2 regions of the Sphingomonas sp. NIC1 genome follow, and region 1 is predicted to be linked to the other one. Evidence: predicted binding sites of a transcription regulator. Region 1 holds the regulator's gene; the other holds the start of a gene.
The links. The regulator LexA, encoded in region 1, represses DNA repair genes until DNA is damaged. The targets are predictions, from matches to a motif close to GTTCCNCNCTTGTTCT.
Positions count from the first base shown of each region.

Region 2: A7E77_RS03040 (ribonucleoside-diphosphate reductase subunit alpha) is a predicted target of LexA. The motif match lies at 3,651-3,666, and genes of this name have one in related genera.

Region 1 is NZ_CP015521.1:192,535-197,546, forward strand. Features, by position in the region: gene moaC (cyclic pyranopterin monophosphate synthase MoaC) at 1-231, shown strand, start outside; gene A7E77_RS01025 (molybdopterin molybdotransferase MoeA) at 236-1,417, shown strand; gene lexA (transcriptional repressor LexA) at 1,476-2,168, shown strand; gene A7E77_RS01035 (ComEC/Rec2 family competence protein) at 2,440-4,560, opposite strand; gene gltX (glutamate--tRNA ligase) at 4,641-5,012, shown strand, end outside.
Region 2 is NZ_CP015521.1:591,694-596,705, forward strand. Features, by position in the region: gene A7E77_RS03015 (putative bifunctional diguanylate cyclase/phosphodiesterase) at 1-477, shown strand, start outside; gene A7E77_RS03020 (prolyl hydroxylase family protein) at 627-1,364, shown strand; gene A7E77_RS03025 (hypothetical protein) at 1,378-1,698, shown strand; gene A7E77_RS03030 (hypothetical protein) at 1,777-2,304, shown strand; gene A7E77_RS03035 (protein-L-isoaspartate(D-aspartate) O-methyltransferase) at 2,363-3,268, opposite strand; gene A7E77_RS03040 (ribonucleoside-diphosphate reductase subunit alpha) at 3,682-5,012, shown strand, end outside.

The DNA.
Region 1 (5,012 bases):
CCCCTCACCCGCGTCACGCTCGACCTGACGCTGGACGATGCCGGCATCACCGCGACTGCGCTCACCGCCACCGACGGCAAGACCGGCGTCGAGATGGAGGCGCTGACCGCCGTGTCGGTCGCGCTGCTCACCATCTACGACATGGCGAAGGCGATGGACCGCGCGATGACGATCTCGGACATCCGCCTGCTCGAAAAGGCCGGCGGCGCGTCGGGCGACTGGCGCGCCTGACGCCATGGCGCTGCTCCCGATCGACGAAGCCCAGGCGCGGCTGTTCGCGCACGCCCCGCCAGTCGGGACCGAAACCGTGCCGCTCGCCGCCGCCGCCGGCCGCTGGGCGGCGGACGACATCGCCGCCCGCCGCACCCAGCCCGCCGCCGACCTGTCGGCGATGGACGGCTATGCGATCCGCTTCGCCGATCTGCCCGGACCCTGGACGCTGATCGGCGAAAGCGCCGCCGGTCGCCCCTTTACCGGCACCGTCGGGCCGGGCGAAACGGTACGCATCTTCACCGGCGCGGCCATGCCCGCCGGCGCCGACACGGTGATGGTGCAGGAAGAGGTGGGCGCGGACGGCACCACGATCCACCTGACTGGCGAAGGCCCGGCAACGCTCGGCCGCAACACCCGCCGCCGCGGCCTCGACTTTCACGCTTGGGATCGCCTGATCGCGCGGGGCGAGCGGCTGACGCCCGCGCGCATCGCCGTCGCCGCGACCGGCGGCATCGGCACGATCGCGGTCCACCGCCGAGTGCGCGTCGCCATCTGCGCGACGGGCGACGAACTGGTCGATCCGGGCACCGGCGGCGACCCTAGCGCGCTGCCCGAATCGAACCGCGCAATGCTGGCGGCGATGCTCGCCGACCTGCCGATCGAGCTGATCGACCTCGGCATCCTGCCCGATGACCTCGATCGCCTGCGCGACGCGTTCGGACGCGTCGACGCCGATCTGCTCGTCACCACCGGCGGCGCGTCCGTCGGCGACCACGATCTCGTGCGGCCGGCACTGGAGGCGGCGGGCGGCGTCATCGATTTCTGGCGGATCGCACTGCGGCCGGGCAAGCCGATGATGGCGGGACGGCGTGGCGCGATGCAGGTGCTGGGCCTGCCGGGCAACCCGGTATCCGCCTTCGTTACCGCCCTACTCTTCGTCAAACCATTGATCGCGCACCTGTCCGGCGCTGCGAACCCGCTGCCGCGCAGCACGATGGCGATCCTGGGCGAAGATTTGCCGGCCAACGGCCCGCGCACCGATTATTTGCGCGCCGAACTGCGCGACGGCCGCGCCTTTGCCTCGACCATTCAGGACAGTTCGATGCTGCTAACGCTGGCGCGCTCGCATTGCCTGATCGTGCGGCCGGTCGGTGCCCCCGTCGCGCGCGCGGGCGACTCGGCGGAAATCCTCGTCATCGCTTGACGCCCCACGAATTGTTCCCTAGAAGTTCCGCGTCTGTTCTGACGGGGAAGGACCGCTTATGCTCACGCGCAAGCAGCACGAGCTTGTATGCTTCATCAACGACCGGCTCGAGGAGACGGGCATCTCGCCGTCGTTCGAGGAGATGAAGGACGCGCTCGACCTAAAGTCCAAGTCCGGCGTCCACCGCCTGATCAGCGCGCTCGAGGAACGCAACTTCATCCGCCGCCTGCCCAACCGCGCGCGTGCGCTGGAAGTGCTGCGCATGCCGGAACGCTCCGAACGCAAGGCGCCGGAAACGCCCGCTCCCGCTGCGCCGCCGAGCCCGCCGGCTACGGGCAACGTGCGTCCCGCCCCCCCGCCCGCGAACGACGTCGTCGAAATCCCGCTGCACGGCCGGATCGCAGCCGGCGTGCCGATCGAGGCGTTCGAAGGCAGTTCGATGCTCGCCGTCCCCGCGGCCTTGCTCGGCACCGGCGAACATTATGCGCTGGAAGTGTCCGGCGATTCGATGGTCGAAGCCGGCATTCTCGACGGCGACTATGCGCTGATCCGCCGCACCGACATCGCCCGCGATGGCGAGATCGTCGTTGCGTTGATCGAGGATAGCGAGGCGACGCTCAAATATTTCCGTCGCGAAGGCGCGATGATCCGTCTCGATCCCGCCAACCGCGCCTATGAGCCGCAGCGCTACGTTCCCTCGCACGTCCGCGTGCAGGGCAAGTTGTCGGGTATCCTGCGCCGCTACGACTGACACGATCCCGGCGTGGTGGCGCGCCGCAACATACGATCGTCCGTGAGACTTTTGTGACTTTCCAAACGGCGCCTTCAGCCTTCCGTCGAGGGTAGGGCATCTCGGCTTCCCGCTCATTGGGTGGCTGAAAGTCCTTTAATATCAGATGTTCAGACAGGGGCATCATTGCGAGCGTAGCGAAGCAATGAAGGATCGACCCGAACTCCATGCCGCTACGGGAAGCAGCGCCCCGTCGCAAAGGCTCAGACCGAGACCAGCGCGCAGACTGGGGTCATCGCGGAGGCATGGCCGTCGGGATATCGTCCGGCCGAGGCGGGGCGACCTTGGCTCCCACCAGCCACGGATGCCGATCCCCTGGCTGCGTCACGGTCCGCACACACCCGCTCGCCAGGGTCAGCATGACGCCGCCGGTCCGCCGCAGCACGGGCGCGTCTAGCCGCAGCCAGCGCGGCCGGCACGCCCGCGGCAGCCGCCGGTCGCTCACCACGACGTCCGCCCTCCCGCAGGCCGCGACCACATCCCGCCATGCCAATTGGTAGCCGCTGCGGGTGGCCAGGACGCGGAACGACTGCCCTCCCCCGTCCCGCAGGACCGCCACGCACGCATCGCGGCTGCACCGCGCCTCCGGCAGATCGTCGAGCAGCCAAGGCTCGCCATCGGTCCCGCCATTTTCGGCAAGCATCGCCCGCGTATAGTCCCCGGCGCGATCGCGCAGCAGCGCCAGCCGACCGCCCACCCGAATCGCCATATGCCGCCCGTCCCCCGTCACCAGCAGATCGGGCGGCGGGGTCGACGCCGCCCAGACGGCACCGGCGACGATCGGCAGCACGCCGACCAAGCGTACGGGCGTACTCCACAGCGCCAGCCACAGCCCACCGGCGATCATCGACAGAAACGCCCCCAGCGGCATCGACGGCACCGCCAGCGACGCGCCCGGCGCATCCGCCACCACATGCGCCAGCCACAGCAGCCCGCGCAGCGCCCCATCGGTCAACCACCACACAGGCCCGCCCAGCCCGACCGTGTCCAGCACCAACGCGCCCGCCTCCAGCGGCATGACGACGAACGTCGTCAGCGGGATGGCGACGATATTGGCGGCAGCCCCGTACAGGCCCGCCTTGTGAAAGTGATAGACCGCGATCGGCATCAGCGCCGCCTCCACCACCACGCCCGTCAGCAACAGCGACCCGAGCCCGCGTACCAGACGGCGTGCGCGCGCTTCCTCCCGCGGCTCGAACCACCCGCGCACCCTTGGATGCTCGTGCAGCGCAACGATCGCCACGATCGCGGCGAACGACAGCTGGAAGCTCGGCCCGACCAGCGCTTCTGGCCGCACCGCCAGCACGACCATCGCGCCCGCCGCAACCAGCCGCAGCGTCATCGCCTCCCGCCCCATCGCCAGCGCCGCCAGCACCAGCAGCGCGGCGACGCACGATCGGATCGTGGGAACCTGGGATCCGGTGAGCAACGTATAGCCGATGGCGGCCAACGCCCCCATCCCAGCAGCGACCAACGGCAACCGGACGCGAATGGCGAGCCACGGCCACAGCGCGAGTAGTCGCAACGTCACGAACATCGTCGCCGCCACCGCCGCGGTGATGTGCAGCCCGCTGACCGACAGCAGATGCGCCAGCCCCGCCCGCCGCATCGCCTCCGCATCGGGCTCGCTGATCGCCCCCTCGTCTCCGGTCGCCAGCGCCGCCGCGATGCCGCCCCGGCTCCCCTCCAGCCGATCGGTGATATGTGCCGTCAGGCGTCGCCGCAGGCTGCCCTCCGGCATGCCGGGCGACACCAGCTCCACCGGCGCGAACCCTCGACCGGTCGCGCCGATCCCGGCGAACCACGCGGCCCGCGCAAAGTCATATGCGCCCGGCACCGAAGCCGCCGCCGGCGGCATCAACCGCGCGCGCAGCCGGATCCGCGCGCCCTCGCCCAGCCCCTTCGGCACATCGTCGGTCGCCAGGTTGACCCGCACCCGCGGTGGCAATCCCAACCCCGGATCGCTCTCGATCGTCAGCCGCACCAGATCGCGCGCGACGAGGGCCTCCATTCCGACCACTCGGCCGGTCACGACGGCGACGACCGGCCGCGCCAGCACCGGGGCCGCGACCTGCTCCGCGCGCCACCACGCTGTCGCCACGCCCGCCGCCATCAGAACAGCGCCGACAGCGACGCTATGCGCCGCCCGCCCGCCCCGGCCGATCGCCGCGGCAGCGCAGGCGATGGCGAGTGCCGCCAGCATCGCCGCGATCCACTGGTTGGGGTCGAGCAACAGGAACCAGCCGCCGGCGCCCGCCCCGAACGCCACCGGCACCCATAAAGCAATCCGATCGCGCTCCGCGTGCAACCACGCTTCCACACGATCGCGCAACCGATGCCACCCCTGGGGCATTTGAAGGCGCACGGAGCGCGTGCTAGAGGCCGCGGCGGCTGGACTGGCCATCAGGTTTCAAACTTTGGGAGCAAGCGCGGTTGGGCGCAACAGTTGAAAATCGTTCGGGCGACGGCGCGGGAATAGTCACGCGATTCGCCCCCTCGCCCACCGGCTATCTGCACCTCGGCGGCGCGCGCACCGCGCTGTTCAATTGGCTGTACGCCCGTCACCATGGCGGCACGTTCCTGCTGCGGATCGAGGATACCGATCGTGCCCGCTCGACGCAGCCGGCGATCGATGCGATCCTCGCCGGGCTGCAATGGCTGGGCATCGACTGGGACGGCGACGCCGTCTTCCAGTTCGCGCGCGCCGATCGCCATGCCGAGGTCGCGCATCAGATGGTGGCGAACGGCCATGCCTATCGCTGCTACATGACGCAGGACGAGATCGCCGCGCAGCGCGAAGCGGCG
Region 2 (5,012 bases), 400 kb from region 1:
GTCTCGCTCGCCGAGACGCTGGGGATGGAGACGACCGCGGAGGGCGTCGAGATCCAGGACGAGATCGATCTGGTCCGCGATCTCGGCTGCAGCCACATCCAGGGCTATGTCTATGGCCGCGGCGTGCCCGCCGCCGACGTCATGGCGCAGCTCGGCGAAGCCGCGCCCGCCCACCCCGTCGGCCACCGCATCAGCCGTGCGCCGCGCACGCGCATGCTGCGCTCCGCCCGGATCGAGATCGGCCGCAAGCAGGGCGACGTGCGCATCCGCAACATGTCGAGCAGCGGCGCGCTGATCGACGGCATCACGATCGATGGCGAGGCGGTGGGCGTCGACGTGATGCTCGAGGTGGCGGAGGACATGATGGTCGCCGCGCGCATCGCCTGGGCGCATGACGGCCGCGCCGGCATTGCCTTCAACGAACGCATCGACCTCGACCGGCTCAGCACTTTACAGAACCGCCTGCGCCACGGCTGACCCGACGGCACCCCGGCCGCGCGCGCCACAGTGCCCCAAGCGCCGCCGCCCTCACGCCGTCCCGGCGTTAAACACGCATTTACCATCACCCGCTAACCCGGTCCGCACCCGCCGGCATTCCGCCGACCGGGTGGCAGGAACCGCCCTCGATGAGCATGCACGCGCCGATCGACATCACCACGCTCGGTCTCGACGAAGCCGCCATCCACGCCATGCGCTTTGCGGGCGGGGTCGAACTGCACAATCCCTACATCGACCTCGTCATGGCGCGCGGATTCCTCAATGCCGACGAATGCGCGCTAATGTGTACGATGATCGACGCCAACCGCCAGCGGTCACGCGTCGCCGATGGCGTGTCGCAGATGCGCACCAGCGAAACCTGCGCGTTCGACGTCGACGAACCGCTCATCCAGCTGCTCGACCTGCGCATCTCGCTGTTCCTCGGCGTTGGTCCGCAATTCGGTGAGAGCGTGCAGGGCCAGCGTTATGCCGTCGGCCAGGAATTCCGCAGCCACGCCGATTATTTCAAATCGACCGATCCCGAAGATACATCGCACCTGCGGCGCTGCGGCCAGCGCACCTGGACCGCGATGATCTACCTCAACGAGCCCGAGGCGGGCGGCGAGACCTATTTCCACCATCTCGACCACGATTTCGTGCCCGAAATGGGCACCATGTTGTGCTGGAACAACATCGACGCCGAAGGCAAGCCCAACCCTTACACGGTCCATCAGGGCAAGCCGGTGATCGCCGGCACCAAGTACATCATCACCAAGTGGTTCCGCGAGCGCCCCTGGAACAGCCCGCTGCCCACGCCCGCGCCGGTAGCGCCCCCCGCCGTCGACAGCTCGGTCCGCGCAATGCGCGCGCTGAAGGGCCGCCGCTGACACGGGCGCGCCGGTGCTGCTCGCCCTCCTCCTCGCCCAGCTCGCCACCGCGCCCGCCGCGCCGCCGCAGCCCGACATAGAAGTCACCGGCCGCCACCTCTCGCGCCTGCGCCTGTCACTCGACCTCGACGGCGGCGTGCTGAAGGCCTGCCGCATCGCCGTCTCCAGCGGCGATGCGCTCATCGACGCGCTGGCCTGTCCCGCCGCCCGCACCTGCGTCGCGCAGCGGCCGCGGACCAGCACCACCCTGCTCGCCTGCATCGACCAGCGCATCGGCGCCGCCGTGCGGGCGCATGATGGAACGCCAGGCAGCATCAATGGCATGGAACGTTAAGTCTCGATCCCCCTCCACCATCCGTTGTGAAGCCCCACCCGCAGGCATAGTACATCCCGCGAGGAGCTATGCCGCGCCATGACGCTGACCGAGCTGGGCACACGCATCTGCATCATGGGACCGTCGAACAGCGGCAAGTCGACGCTCGCGCAGGCGATCGCGAAGGTCCGGGGCTTGCAGGTGGTCCACCTCGATCAGCTCCACCATCTCCCGCACACCGACTGGGTGCCACGACCGCCAGCCGAGTTCGCGGCGCTCCATGATGCCGCGATCGCCGGCAACCGCTGGGTGATGGACGGCAATTACTCGCGGCTGCTCCCGCAACGCCTGCAACGCGCGACCGGCATCATCCTGCTCGACGTTCCGATGACGACCAGCCTGTATCGATACATCCGACGCTGCTGGTTCGAGCGCGACCGCCGCGGCGGGCTGGAAGGCGGTCGCGATAGCGTGAAATGGGATATGATCCGGCACATCACCATCGCCACCCGAGCCAACCGGACCCGCTACCGCACCCTGTTCGACGGCATCACCCTGCCCAAGATACAGATCGCGTCCACCGCAGCGCTGACCGCCTTCTACCACACCAACGGCCTGCGGCGGTAAGGTCGCAACCGTCATTTGACGGACGGCGGGGTCAGCTCGAACAGGAGACGCGCCCCCCTCAGACCACCCCCACGATCGGCGCGCGGAAGCACAGCGGGATCGTCCGGTCCGTCAGCGCACGCGCTGCGAACGGGGGAACGCGGCCGCCGGTGAAGGGGACGAACAGCGCGGGGCCCAGCGTGCATCGATCCAGCGTACCGTCGGCGCGCTTGGTCATGCGCAGCAATTGCGTACTCGTGTCGGACAGGCCGATCGGCATGACGATGCGGCCGCCGACCTTCAGCTGGTCGACCAGCGGTTGCGGCACTGCGGTGGCGCGGGCGGCGACGACGATCCCGTCGAAGGGCGCCTGCTCCGGCCAGCCGAGGAAGCCGTCGCCCGCCCGCACGGTGACGGTCGCATAGCCCATGCGGCGCAGGCGCGCGGCCGCCATGCGGGCGAGCGGCGCGACGATCTCGACCGAGGCGACGCGCGCCGCGACCTTCGCAAGCACCGCCGCCTGATAGCCCGACCCCGTGCCGATATCGAGCACATGAGCGCTGCGATCCGCGGGCAGGTCCAGTGCCGCGGTCATCACCGCGACGACATAGGGATCGGAGATCGTCTGACCGTGGCCGATGTCCTGCGGCAGATCGACATAGGCCGCCGCGCGTCCCCTGGCGTCGACGAAGTTCTCGCGCGGGATTGTGCCGATCGCCGCCAGCGCGCGCGCCAGGGCCGGCGTGTCCGCCGCCGGATCGTTGCTGCGAATGTCGGCACGGATGTCGGTGACCATCGCCGCGCGCTGCTGCGCCGGGGTCTGGTGCGCCCGCGCCTTGGCCAGCATGGTCAGCATATCGACCCCCGCCACCGGTCGCTGCGCACAGCCAGCGAGTATCAGGGCGGAGAGGACGAGGGACGAACGACGGCGCATCGCCGCGGCTTCGACGGTATCCCCGGCCGCCGCAACGAAACTTTCGTTCATGTTAGGCGGACGGGACGACATGGGTTGAATCGCGTCCGAATTGGCCTCTTCGGCCGCTAAAAAAAATTTCATGCCGCCACTCGCCGCTTGCACTTTCCGGAAGCCGCGGAAGTCCACGCGTCGCGGCCCCTCGACCGACCCGCCGCGCCCCGTTCGCACCGGAACCGCACGGCTGTCGCGTCATTAAGCCTCTTGCCCGCGGCGACGCTTTGCCACAATTTGTGGGGGTTGCGTTCGGGGGTGAACCCAATCGCTGGTAGAGATCGATGGCGACATACCTTGTCGGATTCGCCATAGGGCACAATGCGGCCGTGAACCGCGACCCCTTTTTGTTCTCACCATCGGGGCGCCCGGGTGATATGCTGCGCATGTCGCCCCGAGTCGAACATGTATGGAACAAGGGACGGTAATCGATGGATTTCAGGGACACGCAGGGTGAGGCCATGACCGATACGATCGACGCCACCGTCGCCGCCGAGGCGCCCGCCGCAGAGGCGAATGGCGGCAGCAAGGCGATCCACGCCCGCCCCTATCCCGTCGAGGTCGATCATAGCCGCGATGCGCTGCTGACCGATTTCGGCAAGGAAACGCTGAACGATCGCTACCTGCTGCCGGGCGAAAGCTATCAGGACCTCTTCGTCCGCGTCGCCTCGGCCTATGCCGACGATGCCGCGCATGCGCAGCGCCTGTACGATTATATCAGCCGCTTGTGGTTCATGCCCGCGACTCCGGTGCTGTCGAACGGCGGCACGGGGCGCGGCCTGCCGATCAGCTGCTACCTCAATTCGGTGCCCGACAGCCTGAACGGCATCGTCGACACCTGGAACGAGAACGTCTGGCTCGCCTCGCGCGGCGGCGGCATCGGCACCTATTGGGGCAGCGTGCGCGGCATCGGCGAGCCCGTCGGCCTCAACGGCAAGACCAGCGGCATCATCCCCTTCGTCCGCGTGATGGACAGCCTGACGCTCGCGATTTCGCAAGGGTCGCTGCGCCGCGGTTCGGCCGCCTGCTACCTCGACGTCAGCCATCCGGAGATCGAGGAATTCCTCGAAATCCGCAAGCCGAGCGGCGACTTCAACCGCAAGGCGCTGAACCTGCACCATGGCGTGCTGCTGACCGACGCCTTCATGGAAGCGGTGCGCGACGGCCGCGAATGGAATCTGCTCAGCCCCAAGGACGGCACCGTCCGCGCGACGCTCGACGCGCGCTCGCTGTTCCAGAAGCTCGTCGAAACCCGCCTGCAGACCGGCGAGCCGTACATCGTCTTCGCCGATCACGTGAACAAGGCGATGCCCAAGCATCACCGCGACCTGGGCCTGAAGGTCTCGACGTCGAACCTGTGCTCGGAAATCACGCTGCCGACCGGCCGCGACCATCTCGGCAACGATCGCACCGCGGTCTGCTGCCTGTCGTCGCTCAACCTCGAAACGTGGGACGATTGGAAGGACGACAAGGTCTTCATCGAAGACGTGATGCGCTTCCTCGACAACGTGCTGCAGGATTATATCGACCGCCACGAACCGGGCATGGAACGCGCCGCCTATAGCGCCGCGCGCGAACGCTCGGTGGGCCTCGGCGTCATGGGCTTCCACTCCTTCCTCCAGGCGCGCGGCCTGCCGTTCGAAGGCGCGATGGCGAAGAGCTGGAACTTGCGCATCTTCAAGCACATCAGCGCGCAGGTGAACCAGGCGTCGATGACGCTCGCCGCCGAGCGCGGGCCCTGCCCCGACGCCGCCGACGTCGG